Regions from separate parts of the Paenibacillus sp. NRS-1760 genome, predicted to be linked through region 3. Evidence: a T-box and tRNA genes for the amino acid it is inferred to sense, from the RefSeq annotation. Region 3 holds a T-box; the other regions hold tRNA genes.

Region 1 (6,212 bases), on a different contig from region 3:
TCCTGGGAAGTGCCAAAGCGTATGGCTTCCGCGGCTGAAATTTTCCGAAAGCGTTTCAGCACTCCGTTAACATAGGCCATAATGGCAAGGAATACTAACAATATACCGATAATTCCTAAAACCACGGCAAAAGAAGAATTTTTACTTTCCCCCATATAAAGCCGTATATTTTCAAGAAGCATGCCTTTGAAAACAAATGAAAGAACAAAACCGAGAATAGAGCCTGCCGCCGCAATTGCCATGTATTTCGCTAGATAAATCTTCTTGATGTCCGAGACACGCAGCCCTATAGCTTTCATAACACCAATCTCGCGATAATCGTCTTCGATTTTTGCAAGGAGCGTAAAGCGTATGCACATGAATGCGACGACCACGACAAGCAGGCTTACCAGAAGGATAACCCCAATCATCATCCCGTCGGAAATGGCATTCATCATTTTAAAAAGCGAATATGTAACCGTTGGCCCGTTCATTTCAAGTCCTGCGGAGGCATATGCCGTTTCAAATGCGCCTAACGCCGACATATCCTTTAATCTGAATTCAATCAGATACTCTATGTTTCCAAGGCTTTTTATTTCCGCATAGTCATTGCTGCTTACAAGAAATCGCTTTGATGCGGAAAGCGAAGAATTCATTGTCGAATCGCGGAGAAATCCCTTAACGGTAAATTCTTTTCCACTTATTACGGCCTTGTCACTAATCTTTGCAGTGTTATCCTTCAAATAGCTTACCGGAACATAAATCTCACCGTCAGATACGTTGATGACGTTCCCGTCCAGATCTAGAAGATAATCGAATTTTCCGCTCTGTACGCTTAAACCGTTGTCCTGAACGCTGTTCGCAAGCGAATTATCGCCCAATATAATCTCCGCTCCGTCAATGTTCAGAAATTCCGCCACTTGAAATTCATCGACGCTGCTGTTTTGTTCCGCAAAAGCCGTAAGCCTCGCAGTATCAATCTCACCCGAATGCATCTGCATAAAATGTGGAGTTTTAGCTTGTGTCATTAGCGTATCCAGCGCGCCAGAGAGATTGACAACGAGTATCGCCGCGAGTGAAACAAGCATAGCTGAGGCAGCGACAAATACCATTGTTGTCACCGTTATCGCTTTGCTCTTAAAAATGTCATTGCGGATTATTCTGCTAAACATAAGTCACCTCTGTATTATTTCCCTAGGGATTTTCCAGATTTATTCGTCGCTTCCTCTATCCACCGTCAAACATCTGCATTACATCTATAAGGCCTCCGCTTTTGACACCAAGCAGCCTTTCTACATTAAAAACAAAGGCTTGTATGCGTGAAGCACGCTCCTCGTTCGTCATTTGAACCATATCATCATCAAAAACGGTATTCGCATAAATCACGACCATTTCCATGCATTCATACGGGTATGGCGTGTGGAACAGTCCCTGCTGGATGCCCTCGTGGATGATTCCCGTCAGTATCGGCGTAACGCCATTGATAATGACCTTTTCTATTTTCTGATGCATAAGCGCGTTCTGCGACTTGTGAATATGCTCCATAATTTCCTTGCTGCTTCCGCCGCTTAAGTTCAGTGCCATAACAACGCGAATAATGCGCTCGACTACAGGTATGCTATTGTCTGTTGCAATTTCCTGCGCCGTGCCTAAAAGACGGACACTATACCGCTCAATCAGCGCGTCCATAATATCCACCTTCGACTTAAAGTGATGATATAATGTTCCTCGCGCAATGCCGACCTTTTCGAGAATATCGTTTGTACTTGTGCCGTCAAAGCCCTTCTGGCCGAAAAGCTCATCAGCTGCGTCAATGATTTCGTTCCTGCGTTCCTGAGCTTCTTTTACAACTCTCATCTTTACATCTCCTCAACAAACCGACCGACTGCCTGTCTATAAATCTTTCTTTTAAAGAATAACATATTATTCTATGATGTTGTCAAGCAGATTCAGTAAATAAGGCACGGACTGAACCCCTGACAAAAGCGATCCCGTGTCTCGTCTCTACACAACGCAAAAAAGACACCTAACACAGTGTCTTCTCTGATGGTATTGGTGGAGGCGAGGGGATTTGAACTCTCATCGCCTCCACTATGCTGAATTCTTCACATGTGTCGAGGCAATAACAGTACTGAATCTGTCACTTTTCATTCTTTCATTTTCGTACCATCAATCATTCCACATGTCTGGTGTGTTGCAACAAAATCAAATCAATACAAAAAAAAAAAAACGGCATCTCTGCCGTTTAAGTTTAAAGTGTTGGTGGAGAATAGGGGGCTCGAACCCCTGACCTCTTCGCTGCCAGCGAAGCGCTCTCCCAGACTGAGCTAATTCCCCGTGATCATTCTTATGCAGTTCTTTATGGTAGTGTAACCAACCATAAGTGGACTCCCAGCTGAGCTAAGGCCCCAAATGACGACAAGATTGATCTTAGCATAGGGTCGTCAAAACTGTCAATCTTTATCTATCATACCATTGAGCGGGTGTTTGGACAGCAAATTATTGAGCTCCTTCATGAACATATCGATGTCCTTGAATTGGCGATAAACAGATGCGAACCTGACATAAGCTACCTCATCTACAGGATAAAGCTCGTTCATAACGATTCCACCAATATCGCTGCTATCAACCTCGGCATGTGCCGTTGTGCGCAGCTCCTTCTCAACCTCGGATACGATTACCTCTAGGCGCTCCACAGGAACCGGACGCTTCTCGCAGGCGCGGATAAGACCCCGCAATATTTTGTCACGGCTGAACTCTTCACGGCTGCCATCTTTTTTGATGACGATCAGAGGCGTCTCTTCAATCATTTCGAATGTCGTGAAGCGGCGGCTGCACTTTTCGCATTCACGGCGGCGACGAATGGATTTGTTTTCGTTGGCGGGCCTTGAATCTAATACTTTCGTTCCGGCATAGTCGCAGTATGGGCATTTCATGATGCGTATTGCCTCCTTTCTTAGTCGCTTGAGCCTCAAAAATGGACTCTTCGAAAAAAAATTTTAATTTCCATGTAATTCCTGTAATGAAGTTCAGATTTTTGCACATAATACTTTTACCAACCGCAAGGAGGTGAACATACATGAGCGCATCCCGCAGCAGTAACCAATTGGTAGTGCCACAAGCGACAGCTGCCCTTGACCAAATGAAATATGAAGTTGCTCAAGAGCTAGGCATCGCAATTCCGCAAGACGGATACTACGGCAACATGGCTACAAAAGACGCAGGCTCCATCGGGGGATACATTACCCGTCGCCTAGTGCAAATTGCCGAGCAATCCCTTGCTGGTCAATACAAATAATGATTCATTAAAAGTTGTATGAATAACCGAAGCTTTGGCAGGGCTCGTCCATGAAGAGACGAGCCTCCAAGGCTTCATTTATTTTCGTTATCGTTAAGGATCATCCATTAAAGACTCGGATATAAGTCCTTATACTTATTATAATAGTAAATGACTCGCTGCACATAGTGTCTAGTTTCTCCAAACGGAATTTCTTTAACCGATTCGATCGTTCCATCCCAAGTCCCCGAGTCAAGCCACTTGCGAACATTTCCTGGACCTGCGTTGTATGCAGCAATTGCAGCTATCTTATTTTGATCAAATTGTTGACTAAGAGATCTTAAATACCACGCGCCAACCTCAATGCTAACGTCCGCACGATTCATAAGCATGTCATCCGTTACGGCTTGAAATCCTGCCTTTTGAACGACCCATGCAGCCGTATCAGGCATAATTTGCATTAAGCCCAGTGCACCTTTCTTCGATTCCTTGCCTGTCTGAAAATTGCTTTCACTGCGAATAATAGCAGCCACTAAATGCGACTCAACGCCATAGTTAGAAGCACTTGCACGAATGTCTTCTTTGTAATGAACCGGATACATCCACTCCGCAAGCCAATCTGATTTGAGAAATAAAATCGTCAATAAACCAAGCAGTAGGACAAGCAGCACCCTTTTCTTTTGGAATACCCTCATGGCAAACACTTACTTTTCCAAAATTCATCCAGCTGACGCTGCGTCTCCTCCAGCGATCCGCTGTTATCGATGACCCAATCCGCTTTCAGTCTCTTTTGCTCAATATCCATTTGCAATGCGATGCGCCGGCTTGCTTCTTCTTCAGGCAATTGGTTTCGTTCCATTAAGCGTTTTTTCTGAAGCTCAGCGGGTACATATACGACCAAAATACCTTCGTACAGATTCTCCTGCTTCGTCTCGTATAGCAGCGGCACGTCAGCTACTACTAATCGTTCTGGATACTGCTCTGCGTAAGTATGTATGGTTTGCTGCATCCGCGCCCGTATAGCTGGATGGGTTATGGATTCAAGCTTTGCTAGTGATTGTTTATCGCGAAACACAATTTCGCCGAGAGCTTTGCGGTTAAGAGAACCGTCCGTTTCAAGGACAGCTTGTCCAAACGTAGAGGCGATTGCCTCTAATGCTGGTTCCCCGGGAAGTACAACCTCCCTTGCGACTTGATCGGCATCGACCAGCAGCGCACCGCGTTCGACGAGCATGTTTGCGATTGTGCTTTTGCCGCTGGCAATACCGCCGGTTAATCCGATTATCATCCTTTTCACCTCAAATTATAACAGCTTCATGATTCCGATTATGATTAATAATATGCCTGGCAGCATAGCTAATGTCTGCATGCCTTTCCAAGCGGAGAAACGAAAGCCAAAACGGATGCCGCCTACAAGAAAAAGCGCACTCGCCGCCGCTATGGTTAAAGCCGTAAGTAAGGAAGGCAATCCGATCAACGCAGCCCCAAGTCCTGCTCCAAATGCATCAAGTGATAATGCAAAGCCAAGCATGACGGCCTCCGATGCAGAGATGGTGCCTGATTTATCGACGTCAGCCGACTGTGGCGTGCGCAAAATCTGAATAACGAGCCCTAGACGCTTCAGCTCTACCATAACGACAAGCGCAGCACTCGCGATCTCTCCGGCATGTGTTTTTGCACCAGCTTCTGCCGAAGCAGCACTTTCTTGTACTGCGGTTTCTACGTGCTCATGCCTCACATCATCCTGCTGCTGTTTGTTTCGTCTAAGCTGCAATAGCGCCCAGACACCAATCAGCATGAGGACACATGCGCCAATGAGACGCGCAACGAATTCAGACAGGAACGTGGTTATCAATCCGCCAACCTGCATGGACAAATAAATAATAATACCAGAGCAGCAAGCAATAATCAGTATTGACACGATCGGTATGCGGATTCTTCGCAAACCGTAAGTAACGCCAACACCAAAACCGTCTACGCTAACAGCAATAGCAAGAACTAATAGTGAAACTACATGCGCGAACAATGTTTTAGTCCCTCCCCGCACAGCGGCGATCCGGCTTACAAGAAGCTGTAAGTAGACATCCGCCTATTGTTCGTAACACACTTATCATATGCGGGGAGTATTTGACTGTGCATGCTGGTTAACATTTGCTGCGATTCGTATTATTTTGCTGTTGCTTGCAGTGTCTGGCATTTATTGCAAATATGCGTACCTCGGCCGCCAACGACAAATTTATGGATCGGTCTTGAACAGGTTGGACAAGGCTCATCCTTCTTGCCGTATACAAGCAGCTGATGCTGAAACATTCCCATCTCGCCTTGTCCATTAACGTACGATTTAATGGACGAACCGCCTGCTTCAACCGCATTTCCCAGTGTCGTGCGTATCGCTTCATAAAGTCGCTTCCATTCGGCCGGCTTCAATGTGTTAGGTGTTCGCTCCGGATGTATGCGTGCTTGAAATAAAGCTTCGTCTACATAGATGTTGCCCAAACCGACAATATGCTCTTGATTAAGCAATAGCGGCTTAATCTTAGTCGCGCGTTTCTCGAGTTTTCCGCGAAGCGCTTCAAGCGTAAAGGCTGGCTCAAGCGGCTCTATACCAAGCTTGTTAAGCGGCGGAAGCTCAAGCTCCTGCCCTTCTTGGAATAAATGCATCGTACCGAACTGGCGAACATCCTTATAACGCAAATCCGTGCCATCTTCGAAATGAAAGATGACATGGGTATGCAGCTCAATCGGCTCTTCCGATGGGAAAACCCCATATCGGCCTTCCATTCGCAAATGCGATACAAGTACGAGCCCGTCCAAGATGATCCGCAAAAACTTGCCGCGTCGCTCAACCGTCTGGATCGTATGTCCGACAAGCGCATCCGCGAACTGTTCAGGTTCTGCTGGACGCTGTATAATACGCGGGAGTCTAACGGTTACTGATTGGATTCGTTTTCCCGCT
Region 2 (6,212 bases), on a different contig from region 3:
AATGCTGATTTCAACGCCCAAGGAGATAAACCGCTCCAACGACGCTTTAACGTTGTCCGGCTTCGTGTTGACGTTGTAATGCGCCTGCATGCCGACGCCGTCGATCAGCTTTTTGCCCGGATGCGTAAGTGCGTACTTGTCGTTGAGCTCTTTGACCATATTGTAAATGGCCGTAGCTTTGTTCTGGTTATCATCGTTGTAATCGTTGTAATAGAGCTTGATATCCCAAGACGGGTTTGCGTCAAGCACTTCTCTTGCTGCCAAGAACGCTTGTTCTACGTAATCGTTACCAATTGCCGTTTTCCAAGGAGAGGTGCGCAGGGCAGCAACCCAATCCGTCGGATTAGAAGGATTGTCGTTCATCGCTTCGTTGACGACGTCCCAAGAAATCAAATTGTTTCCATATTTTTCAGCGTAGTGCGTCATAACCGTTTGGATGTGCGTTCTCATATTGACGAGTGCCTCGTCGCGACTCAAAGGCGAACCGTTCGAAGTAGTCATCCATGCAGGCGTCTGCTGATGCCATACGAGCACATGGCCGTGTACTTTCATCCCTGCGGCGATCGCTTTATCGATAAGCGAATCCGCATAAGTGAAAGTACCTTTCACCGCTTGCGTCGCATCCGGTTTCATGGCGTTTTCCGCCGTTACGACATTATGATGCAATTTGAGAAGCTCCAGGCGAGTGCCATCGAAATCCGCCGCGGATACTGCGTTGCCGATCAAGAAATCGTCTTGGTACTTTGTCTTGATTGGCGTCAAGTCTTTTTGTACGGAGATAGGGATCGAGCCCGTGTTCACAAAGCTGATATCGTCGATGTAGAAAGAAGCAGTCTTGTTGCTGGAGCTCTCGACGTAAATGGTCAAAAATTCGTCGCCTACGCTTGAGTAACGATAGGTGCCTTCAAGCTTCACCCATCCGTCGGCAGCACTAACTGTTTTTGCTTGTATGGTATTGTAGCTGGCGGTGCTGCCGTTGCCGACTTGCGTGGACAACTGAAGCTGCGAGCTGGTCGGCGAGATCAGCTTGACCCATGCCGTTACTTTGTACTCGCTGCCTTTGTCTACGTTCTTCTCGACGCGGATCGTCGGACCGTGCCAAGAGTCCGCACGGTCTGCTACTTTCATCGCATAAGAACCGTTGTCGGTATGGTTGGCTTCATTCGTAACGGTCAACGTTTCCGTTCCCGCGCGGCCGATAAAGCCGCCATTCGATTGATCCTCGAACGTTACGGTATTGAATGGCACTGCAGGTGTTCTAGCAGGCTCGGCGCCAGGCGTAACGTCTTTGATTACGAATTCGTCCATATAGAAGTCGGCTTTCGCCGTGGCGGTTTCGTCTGAGCCGTAGATGTTCGCTTCGATCCACACTAGGAATTCGGTCGTGTTGGCTGGTACTTCGTAGCCTTTCACCTCGAATGACTTCCAGACGGTGTCCGTAACGACCTGGTTTTGGATAATCCATGGAAAGCTATCCGTACCGCCGGATTTGACTTTCGCGCCTAAGTGGTAGTTATCGGTTCCTTGAGCGGACCGGAGTTTGAATGAGATATCGTATTTATGACCGGATACCAACTTGCTGGTCAAATTAAGCGATACGGCGCTCTTTCTGTCCGAACGGTCCTTATACAGAAGGGATTTCGTTCCCTCGGATGCGTAGTCAGACGATACTACCGCAGTACCGGTGCCGTTCCATCCCAGATCCGTCCAACCGCCGAGCTGACCATCCTCAAAGCTTTGGGACAGGACGAAGAATCCTGGAGGAGGAGCTGCGCTTGTCTGGGTAATGACGATGTCGTCGATCACGAAGCTTGTATTTTTACCGGCGTCTTCGGATTCGAAGTAGAGTTTAATTCCCGTAGCGGCGGTGTTATACGTATAAGTACCGCTCAGTTTCACCCAAGCGCCGTCGGTGACCGTCGTCAACCCAATTACTTCCTTAAACTGGTCGTTGCCGGTTAATCCAGATTGCTCAATCGATGCCTTTAGCTGCGTAGAAGCCGCTCCGGTATCCAGCTTAGCGTAGGCGGAAATTTCGTATTCTGCACCTTTTTCAAGCGTATTCGTCAACGCTAGGCTAGGCCCGTGGTAATTTTGGGCGCGTCCCGTCACGAGAAGCGCGTTCGATCCGGAGTGGGAGACGGCATTCGTTACGGTCGCCGTAGCGCCGTTGCCGGTCCACCCATTTATGCCGTTTTCGAAATTCTCGACAAGAACGGCCGGTTTGACGACTTTCACTTGGAAATCGTCGACGTAGAAGCTAGCGGTTTTACTGCTGCTGCTCTGTAAGTAGACTTGCAGGGCATTGGCGTTCATGTCATATGTATACTCGCCTTTGACTTGTACCCAAGCATCGGCTGTTACCGTTGCCGCGGAGCCTGGATTCAGGTACTCGTTGGCTGCCCCAGTCTGTTGAGCGCCGAATTGGATTGTCTCGGAGCCGGTCGTTCCCTCTTTGAGTTTAACCCATGCGGAAAACTCGTAAACTGATTCCTTGTTCAGTTTGCCGGTGGCGGCGAGGTTAAAACCCGGGCCGTTCCAGTTGTCTGTTCTTCCTTGCACTAAGAGACTGCCAGTTCCGCTCTGAGCGGCATTGGTCGAAGCCGTTACCGTCTCGGTACCGCGCTTAAACCATCCTTGCGTGCCGTTCTCGAAGTCGTTCGAAACGACGATGTTCCCGATCGCTTCCGGTGTGGGAGGCGTAGGTCCGCCGATCGCGGCTGCGAAGGTATTTAAAGTATCGTCTTTCTTAATGAGAATACGTCCCATCGCCAAGGCGTCGTCATCGCCGCTCCAGGCTTTGAAACCGACATTAATTCCGTTCTCCGTTGCGGCTGCTTTTACGTCCGCGTTATAGTTGCCGTAAGGATAGGCAAGAAGGATCGGATCTTTGCCAGTAATTCCTTTCAAGAACGTATTAGCGGATTGGATTTCCGCTGCCGCGGTCGCTTTGGTGATGCTAGTCGTCCATACGGCTTGATCATGCGTCTTTGTATGGTTTTGAAGACTGATGTTCGGGTTGTTTTTCAGCGTGTTCAATTGGCTCAGCGTCATTCCCCAAGAACCGATATTGTCCTGGATGACGAAAGATACCGCTTTCATATTGTACTGCGTCAATACTGGAAGCGCGTTTGTAATAAAATCCGGTGTTGCGTCGTCGAACGTCAGCAGGATCGGTTTCGAAGGAGCGGTTGCCCCGTTCACGATAATGTCGACGTACTGTTCCGCGGATACGGTGGTATAGCCGTTATCGTTCAGATACTTCATTTGTTTTTTGAAGTTGGCTGTGCTGTATTGATAATCTCCGGATGGATTATCGGTGATTACATGGTACAGGATGACAGGTATCGTTGCGCTCGCTGCATTTGCATTTGGAGCATACCAAAATTGCGGCACTAACAGTGCAGCGGCTAACAGTGACAGCAATAGCTGTTTGAAGCGTCTACTCATTTGATGTCCTTCCCCCTATAATGGATTTTGATGTTGCCTAAAGCGCTTTCAATCTTGATGTTGAATGACTTCTCCTTCCCGTATCTTCAATTATAATGAGCGTTTTAATAGGGCGGCACCTAACGAAGTAGAGATTCTACTATAAAAATTAAAGAAGATATTAGATCCGAACTTATGAACCACCAGCTAAATTCAAATAAAAGGATATATCTCATAAATGAACATAATTCAGCAGAGATCTTAGCGTTGTTCAGACACGGAATCGATTGGCTTTCCCAGACGAGCGTATGCCCATGTATTTTTAGGTCATTGTCGATCGCGCTTTGAATTTCCGTGTATGCTTCTAATGGATCCTCTTCACCTTCGCCAACCCCAAGCTCCCTAAGAGCCTCAGTATTAGCGATAAACTGCGGCTGAGTTACTGGTCAGCATGTTAGCTACACCTCTAGTACCACGTCCACTCAGCATGTGTGACGTTACAAAGAACCAAGCATTTGATTTCATTTTAGTAATTATGTAAAATAATTACTGAATTTCAGCATACATACCTAAACTGTTCAAATGTTCTCAGTTAGGGATTTGAAATATCCAAGCACAAAATAAAATAAAAAAAACGGCATCTCTGCCGTTCTGATGATAAGGTATGGTGGAGCTAGACGGAATCGAACCGCCGACTGATCGCTGCCAGCGACCTATTTCCCCCCTAAACTATAGCCCCATATTTAGTTGTTAACTTTTATGGGTGTTAAACTGGTAATGGTGTTCTCCCAACTGAGTTAAACCTAACAAAAATAGCTCATGCAATTTCAGCATGAGCTATTTCAAGTCTATTGTTTTAAAAATATTGTTTAGGTATTATGTTTGCCGTACTAGTTTACTCGTACCAATATTCGGGGATGATCTCCCTTTCCTTTTCCAACAACTCTTTAATAATTAAATCCGCATCATGTATGGAATTCACAAGCGGATCGGTCATCATCGCTCTTCTCAATTTCGTGTAGCTCCGTTCAACAACAGCCTCCGCAGTCAGTTCGTGCGTATCCAGCACCAGCTCCTGCATGCCCCGGATTCCCCTCGGCATTTCACCCATATGAAGCGGTTTGATTCCATCCATGCTTACTTCGCTTAACAACTCAAGGAACGAGTCGTTATTCATGTTGGTCACAGCACCGTTATTGAGCGTATTAATAAAGAACCGCTTGTTCAAATTCCCCACCATGTTTTCGATAATATCCGTAGCGTGATCGGGTCCGAAAGATTTCATATAATCAGCGATAGGATATTTCCCTGAGATGAAGTCATCCACTTGCCGCCACATTTCCTCATGTCGTTTATACCGGTCTTCCGTTTCCCAAATCGATAAAGGCGGGATGACGTCTTTCCTCTTGCCAAGCCCCTGCCAATACCGGACATATTCTTTGGTATGGGCCGTACATGTTGGAATATACCCGAAAATGTTATAAAGTTCATACGTGATTGCATCGTTATAAAGCGCCTTTGCTCCACTATCTCCACCGTTGTTTTCCGTTCCTGCCGACCTCCTTAATGCCTCGGCAATCGGAGCCATAACATTCTTTCCGTCATACTCCGCCTTAAGCAGCCAGGTGAAATGATTGACACCGGCAACGCGGAAATCAAATCTCTGGTCGATCTCCTCATTGAATTCGCTTTGTTCCTGAATGATACCCGCTCGAATCGCGTAGTAAGCTTTCTTGTGCGGCATGTGATGGGAGTCGCAAAGCGCAAAGGATTTAAGATTCGGCGCATATCGGCTTAACGCGATCCCATGGACGGTAGATGGATTGATGTAATTGATTACCCACGCATCGGGACAAAGTTCCTCAATGTCTTTAGCGCATTCCATAATAACTGGCAGCTCTCTCATTGCCCTGAAGATTCCGCCTGGACCGATGGTATCCCCAGAGCACATCCGAATTCCATATTTTAAAGATACCTGGCAATCGATGCCACGGTATTTGACGGTATCCTCAGCAAAGCTGAGAACGACGAAATCCGCTCCCTTCAATACCTGTCTCCTATTCGTCGAGCCTTCCACTTTAAGAGATACATTGTTTTCCTTTGCAACCATTTCGGCGAGCCTTACCATCTTGGATAGTTTTTCTTCGTCAGTATCTACTAAAGAAAGTGTTCCGTTATTCAAATGTTTAGAGTGAACCATTTGCCAGATTGACTGCCGCCCAAAGAAAAGACTCCCAGCCCCAATGATAACTACCTTCGGTTGTGAAACATTCGAATCCATCATGATCAAGTCCTCCTAACTGGTTATAACCTAATTATAGGAGAATGGTTTAAAAGTAGAATATGAGATAGTTTCACCTTCATGTCAAATAGTACGAATATTTGTGATTAACACATCCAGTGATATACTAAATAATATGAGCAATGTCTTCTGGTTGAGGAATATAGAGGGATGCCAATGGATAAGAATATGACGGATATGGGGATTCTCAATGAATTGTCGGAATTGATCTCGCTTCGAATGAAATCCTTCTTTGAGCTTACCCACGACACGAAATGGATTGAACACAAGGCACACACCGACTATGATCTTTGGTTCGTTCAATCGGGAATCGTTACCATTACTATCGATGGTTTTGAACATACAGCAAACCCGGGAGATGTGGTCTTTTTTTACCCAGGGGTTCCCTATATGGCAGCAGCTAGTGATAAGGGGTGCCGGTTTATTTACATTCATTTCGATTTTGAAATCGGCAAACAGCAACGAATTCTAAACGATTTTC
Region 3 (6,212 bases):
ATACATTCTTGGCCTTTTTCGGCATTCGGTACATATTCTTGACATTGCACATTGCCAAGAATATGTACCGATATAACAAAAAAACCGCGATTTACGCGGTAATTAATCGGCTCATATTCTTGTCATCCGACAAGTGTCATACACCATATAGCTCGATTTTCGTTCTGTTTTTTTATAAGTTTCCCTTTCTTGCAGTAAAAAAGCAATTCGGATTAAATCCGAATTGCTTTTTCTTTGAATACTGTGCTCCGGTACCGCCAACGGAAAGGCCAAGCGATGTCAAACCCTCTTCGATTGCCGAATTTATCATTCATCATGGATTCCCGGCAACTCATAACGTTGTTACAAATGGCAATCCTAAAACATCAGCTATTGTTCCGCGTTCTGGAAATTTTTATTAATTACTCCTTTAATCCTTCTAACTCCAGCAGCAGAAGATTGTTCTTTTTTAATACTGAACTTTCCTAAGTTTGTTGTATCTTCTACATGAGGTCCTCCACATACTTCTCTACTCCAAACTTTCCCTTCATTATCTTTGATTGTATACACCTTAACGATATCCGGATATTTATCCCAAAAATTCCCTTCAACATTACTTTCTTTCGCTTCAATTTTAGGCAGCTCTGAAATATAGGTAACTGCTTTTGATGAAATCGCATCATTCACATACTTTTCCACCTCAGCTATTTGCTCTGGCGTAAGTTTTTCATCATGGTTGAAGTCAAACCGTAATCGTTCTGAAGTAATATTACTTCCTTGTTGATGAACATGATCACCTAAAACTTCCCTTAAACCAGCAAGTAATAAATGAGATACCGTGTGCAGCGCTGTTGTTTCTGTTGAATGTTCAGCTAATCCACCTTTAAATTTACCCGCAGAAGCAGTTCTGCTCTTTTCAGCATGTTTCTTTGCCGCCTCTATATAAGACGCCTTGTCCTCCATGCTATATCCACTTTCAGTTAGAAACTCTTCCGTCAACTCCAAGGGAAACCCATATGTTTCGTAAAAATAAAAGGCATCTGCACCTGTAACTTTACCCTTATTCTTAAGATGTTTTTGTATTTCAAATTCTCCTTGCTGTAAAGTTCTATAGAAAAGATTTTCTTCCTTATTTACTATTTCGATAACTTTCTTTTTATTACCGATCAAATCTTCATAAGCTGTTGCTTCATCTATATAAACTTCAGACAACTCACCCACAAAACTTCCTTGTATACCTATTTTTTTACCTGCACGAATCGCCCTTCTTAATAACCTTCTTGTTATATACCCTGCATCACTATTAGCTGGCTCCGCACCATCATTAATTAGAAAAGTAGCCGCTCTCACATGATCAAGTATGATTCTAAACGACTTTAAATCGTCAGTATATTGTTTACCACTTAACTCCATCAATTTTTTCTTGGGATTAAGGAAGAAAGCCGTATTATAAATATCCTTGTCACCATTAAGGGCTGTTGCAACCCTTTCTAATCCGCCTCCATAATCAATATTGGGATTTTGCATTTTTACAAATCCTGTGTCTTCTTTTTTGTAACACATAAATACGTTGTTCCCAATTTCTAAAAACCTCTCGCTTACAGAAGCAGGATGATCCAGTGAATCACCTCCTGGTTCAAGATCATAGAACATTTCACTATCAGACCCACCCGGTTCACCAACAGGCATATCCAATGGACTTCCGGCTCGACTCCACCAATTTTCTTTTTCATCGTATAAGAATATTTTTCCACCTCTAGATGCCCCATATTGATAGGGATCATCTTCAATGATAGGTTCTATACCAACTGATTTAAATTTTTCTGACCAGATTTGAATGGCTTCCGTATCTTTCTGTATATTCAAATCATCACTTCCTATAAAAGCACTGATATACAGCCTGCCAGGATCAATTCCTAATTCGATAATATGCCAATTCCAAATGGCATCGATTTGCTTTTTCTTATAGTTATTTTCATTTGCTTTAAACTCCCATCGACCTATCATTTCAAAAAATGTCAGATGCGACGTATCTCCTACTTCATCAATATCCACTGTCCTTAAACACTTCTGAATATTAGCAATCTCATTACCTATCGGATGCTTTTCCCCCAATAAATAAGGAACCATAGGTTGCATTCCACTTCCTGTAAACAAAGTTGAGGGATCATTTTCTGGTAACAAGCTAGAAGAGGGCACTTGGCTAGCCCCTATTCCTTTCATAAAATCAATATATGATTTTCTTAACTCATCTGGTGTCATTTTCACCATGATCAATACCTCCATTTCAATTATTAATTATTCTCAGAAAATTATTTTGCAAATATTCGAACGAGAAGAAATAAAACAAAAAAGCCCTAAGCTGACATATTTCTTGTCAACTTAGGGCGAACTATTATGTCCGTGTTACCACCTAATTTCAGATTTCTCTGCACTCTATCAATACGGGATATCTCCGATATTGTTTCCTGAATAACGGTGGAACTCCGTTGAAGCCTACTAAGATTCCTCTGTTCGGTTCACAGCTCCGAGACTGCTTCACTATTAGATCAATGAAGATTCGCACCAACCATCTTCTCTCTGTGAGATCCCTAATAGCTACTATTTCTCATCATAGCCTTTTCGTTTTAAGTTAAAGCAATGCTATCACACTCAACTTGCTCTGTCAATTAATTCCACTATTTTTCATAAGGTATGAGTCTGTCGATTCTACCATCAGCTTTGGCAATTCGGTTGCTTCGCATCCTCTGACTTTAGCCAAATTATAATTCTCCCCAACCTCAATTTCACGTTTAATAAAGCGTGTATTACTGGGGATTACGGGGCTGTATAGATGTTCTTGTCCCAATACGGCTTTGTATAGAAGTTCTTGACTTGAGCTCACGACAAGAACTTCTATACAAAAAATAAAAAAGCCGCTGTTTAGGAGACTTCAGTTGTATATATGTTCTTGTCGTCCGACATATAGAGTTTAATATGAAGTATAATTTTTGGGAAATAATACACTTGGCTTGATATGATCGAGCATTTGAAGGAGACGCCAGAAGTCGCGCTTCGCCCGCTTTAATGAATGAGAAAGACGCTCAACATCTCTTGGTGATGATGAGCGTCTTCTTTATTCATGCTTTTGGAAATGCTTTCAATAAGACAGTGATCGTTTCGGCGCGTGTTGTCGATGCATTCGGCGCAAATTGATTGCTGCCACGCCCTTTAATCCAGCCTTGCTGCACAGCTGCATCAATGGCTCCGATCGCCCATGCCGGGATTTGCTTGTCATCCGCGAAGCTCGTTCTTGCGCTTGCGTCGTTAGACAGCTTCAATGCTCTCGCGACCATCGTCACCATCTCTGCGCGACTGATCGGCTGATTCGGCATGAACCGTTGATCTGCATAGCCTTGAATGAGTCCGAGCTCTACAGCTTGCGCCACGGCCTCACTCGCCCATATCGGGATCGAGGCTTGATCTACGAACGCCTTCGTACGGCTTTCGCCGCTTAGCTGCATCGCCTTCGCGAGCCATACCGTGAACTCCGCGCGTGTCACGGACTGATCCGGTCTGAATGTTCCGTCCGGATATCCGTTCGTCATTCCTCGCTGCACGGCTGCTTGAATATCATTGGCAGCCGAGTGGCCTGCGATGTCTTTGAAGGCCGGCTTCGGCTCGGTCGACTTACGATTGACGGCAAAGACGGCGAATATACCGACATTACGCGTATCCGCTTGAATCGTACTGCCCGTTACCGTGCCTTTGAGTTCCACCCAACGCGCTGTTGCTTTATCGTATTGGAACACAGATGCTTGTTGATCTTTGCCAAGCTTACTCACATCAAACGTCAAGCTGATCTGAATTTGCTTATCGAAGCCGCCCTTCACATCCTTTGACAATTCGAACACCGGGCTTATTGCATTCGGCTGCAGCGTCAGCAAGTCAGCGGATTTGTCGATTTTCTTCAGATGCAGCATCATCGTTTCTTTCGCTGCGCCTACCGGAACAGAGACGGTGATCTGCTTGCCTAAGCTGACCGTTCCCGCTTCGCCGGCTTTGATCGTCGCTTCGCCTTCCTTCACGCCAGGTCTAGGATTATCAGTGTCGATTGGAGGTTTCGGTTCCGGTTTATCGATAGAATCCTTCAACCTCGCGTTCAGATCGCGCAGCGTATCCACTACTGTCTCGAAATGATACGGGTATCGATCCAACAGGAACATCAATTGTTTGCGAAGCTCCTCGTTCCCTTTGTTCAAATTAATCAATTTCTCGGCAGCATCAATTAATTCTTTGTAGGGTTCCATTAGATCATCGCCGTACACTTCGAACTCATAGATGGAATATCCGTAGTATTCGCCATAGACCGGCATTCGCTCAATTCCTTGGAATTTCACGTATCTGGCCTTCTTCGGAGCGAATTCCACCGTACTCGTCTCTCGTTTATCGCTGGCCGTAAGAATTCGATCGTCTGCCATCACGTTTTTCCATGTTACGTTATCAGTGGAATAGAGAATCTTGAACCGTTTCGCGGCCGTCTCCCATCCGATGACGACCTTGCTAATATTTTGCGTTTTGTCCAAGTCAACGGTGAACCACGAATCGTCTTTGTACGTACTCGCCCAGCGCGTGATCATATTTCCATCGACGGCTTGGCTTGAAGGTACCCATGCCGCCTCTAATCCCGAGGCATCGGTTCCCTGATGCAGCGCATAGTTGTTCACATCGAGCAGCGGAATGAAGCGATTATAGACTTGTAGGTTATCGATTGTTCCTTTAAACGCGTTGGTTGTGCCGCCGATTTTCGCGACAGGCAAGACAAGCGTCTGAATGCGCTGCACTGGCTGCGCCAGCTTCTCGACGTATTCATTCCCGTTCACATAGAGCGAGACGCCATTGCTGTCCCCCGTGATGAGAAGATGAGTCCATTGGCCAGCCGGCACTTTGTAATTGAATGCGCTATCATATCCTTCTTTAGAGAATCCTAATTTACCCTTGGTGCCGTGTTGCTTTAATTTTACCGTTCCCGCAGGCGATTCCATTAATACGGTATCGTCCGGATTGTCCGCATCCGGGTTAATCCACATAGAGACGGTCCAACCAAAGTTTAAGCTGTTGAGCGGTGTATTCAAATAACTAGTACCGCCGTTGAAGTGGGCGCCTTGCCCATATTTTCCTTTGACAAAATCGACGTTATTGCTTCTTGCATTGTATCCGTTACCGGATGCGTCGATGAAATTGTTTTCGAACGAATAATCAAGGACGCTTCCTTCCGTATTTTTGACTTTCACATCATAGGAAAGGTGGGTATTCGGCGCATCGCCCATCTTCGCGGCCGTCTTCACAAAGGTGTCGTAGTCTACATCGCTTCTCGCGCCGTGCCACATTTTCTCGGAAAGGACCTGCATGGCAGGGAGCAAGCGGACATGGGTATCATCCATCGATAGCCCCGCTTCATACGAAATATCGTTCCAAAGTGCGAACATGCCGCCTTTTAATTGCGGATGGCCGAAAGGCAGCGTCGCACCGTACCATTTTACAGGCTCCCATTCCTGATATAAGAGTGACGTATTTAAATAATCGGCATAAAGTCGGGGTACGAGATATAAATAGCTATTATTGATGTTAATGATGTTATAACCAAGATCGATTGCTTGCTGCGGTCCTCCATACGGTAAATGCCAGATCGCCATGGTCGCTTCATTGCTGATCGGTGTCTTACCGGCGTACTCTTGCAATCCGCCCCACAACAAAGGATGTTTCCCTTTACTATTGATGAATTTGATCATGGTATCCATATATTTTCTGAAATCTTCCGTGTTTCCTTTGTATTCATCGGTTCCAATTTGAACATCAGGACCGAGAAATGTAGGGACTCCGCCTTTCCAGCCATCAAGATATTCACTCCACAAATTCTTGACAAATTCGACGGTTTCGGGTTTTGAGACGTCGAGATGCGAATCAGTCCCCAGAGAAGGATCTAATGTCGTAAAAACACGCGAATGCCCCGGCGTATCGATTTCAGGTATAATATTAATAACATAATCTTGACCTAACCGCTGCAAATCGCGGAACTCTTCTTTCGTATAAAAGCCATCTATACTTGATAAATTCGGATACCTCTCGCTTTCTAACCGAAACGTACCGCGATTACCTATATCATCATTCAAATGGATTTGCAAATCCGTCATCTTATACCAAGCCATCATCTTCACGTAATCCCGCAAGAAATCAATCGTATAGAATTTGCG

The links. A T-box is a leader RNA that pairs with one kind of tRNA and senses whether it is charged. The one in region 3 lies ahead of ACIFSR_RS19315 (alanine--tRNA ligase), so its partner is inferred to be a tRNA-Ala.
Region 1: it encodes a tRNA-Ala, which carries the amino acid that the T-box ahead of ACIFSR_RS19315 (alanine--tRNA ligase) is inferred to sense. The anticodon was not compared.
Region 2: it encodes a tRNA-Ala, which carries the amino acid that the T-box ahead of ACIFSR_RS19315 (alanine--tRNA ligase) is inferred to sense. The anticodon was not compared.

The regions. Positions count from the first base shown of each region.
Region 1 covers NZ_JBITPK010000020.1:160,264-166,475, reverse strand. The annotation lists gene ACIFSR_RS27655 (FtsX-like permease family protein) at 1-1,151, opposite strand, end outside; gene ACIFSR_RS27650 (TetR/AcrR family transcriptional regulator) at 1,207-1,836, opposite strand; tRNA gene ACIFSR_RS27645 (tRNA-Ala) at 2,240-2,316, opposite strand; gene nrdR (transcriptional regulator NrdR) at 2,433-2,915, opposite strand; gene ACIFSR_RS27635 (alpha/beta-type small acid-soluble spore protein) at 3,059-3,277, shown strand; gene ACIFSR_RS27630 (lytic transglycosylase domain-containing protein) at 3,385-3,951, opposite strand; gene coaE (dephospho-CoA kinase) at 3,948-4,544, opposite strand; gene ACIFSR_RS27620 (MntP/YtaF family protein) at 4,560-5,282, opposite strand; gene mutM (DNA-formamidopyrimidine glycosylase) at 5,423-6,212, opposite strand, start outside.
Region 2 covers NZ_JBITPK010000021.1:600,001-606,212, forward strand. The annotation lists gene ACIFSR_RS30640 (endo-1,4-beta-xylanase) at 1-3,450, opposite strand, end outside; tRNA gene ACIFSR_RS30645 (tRNA-Ala) at 4,095-4,168, opposite strand; gene ACIFSR_RS30650 (glycoside hydrolase family 4) at 4,325-5,713, opposite strand; gene ACIFSR_RS30655 (AraC family transcriptional regulator) at 5,888-6,212, shown strand, end outside.
Region 3 covers NZ_JBITPK010000013.1:812,641-818,852, forward strand. The annotation lists gene ACIFSR_RS19315 (alanine--tRNA ligase) at 370-2,250, opposite strand; T-box leader at 2,360-2,603, opposite strand; gene ACIFSR_RS19320 (discoidin domain-containing protein) at 3,099-6,212, opposite strand, start outside.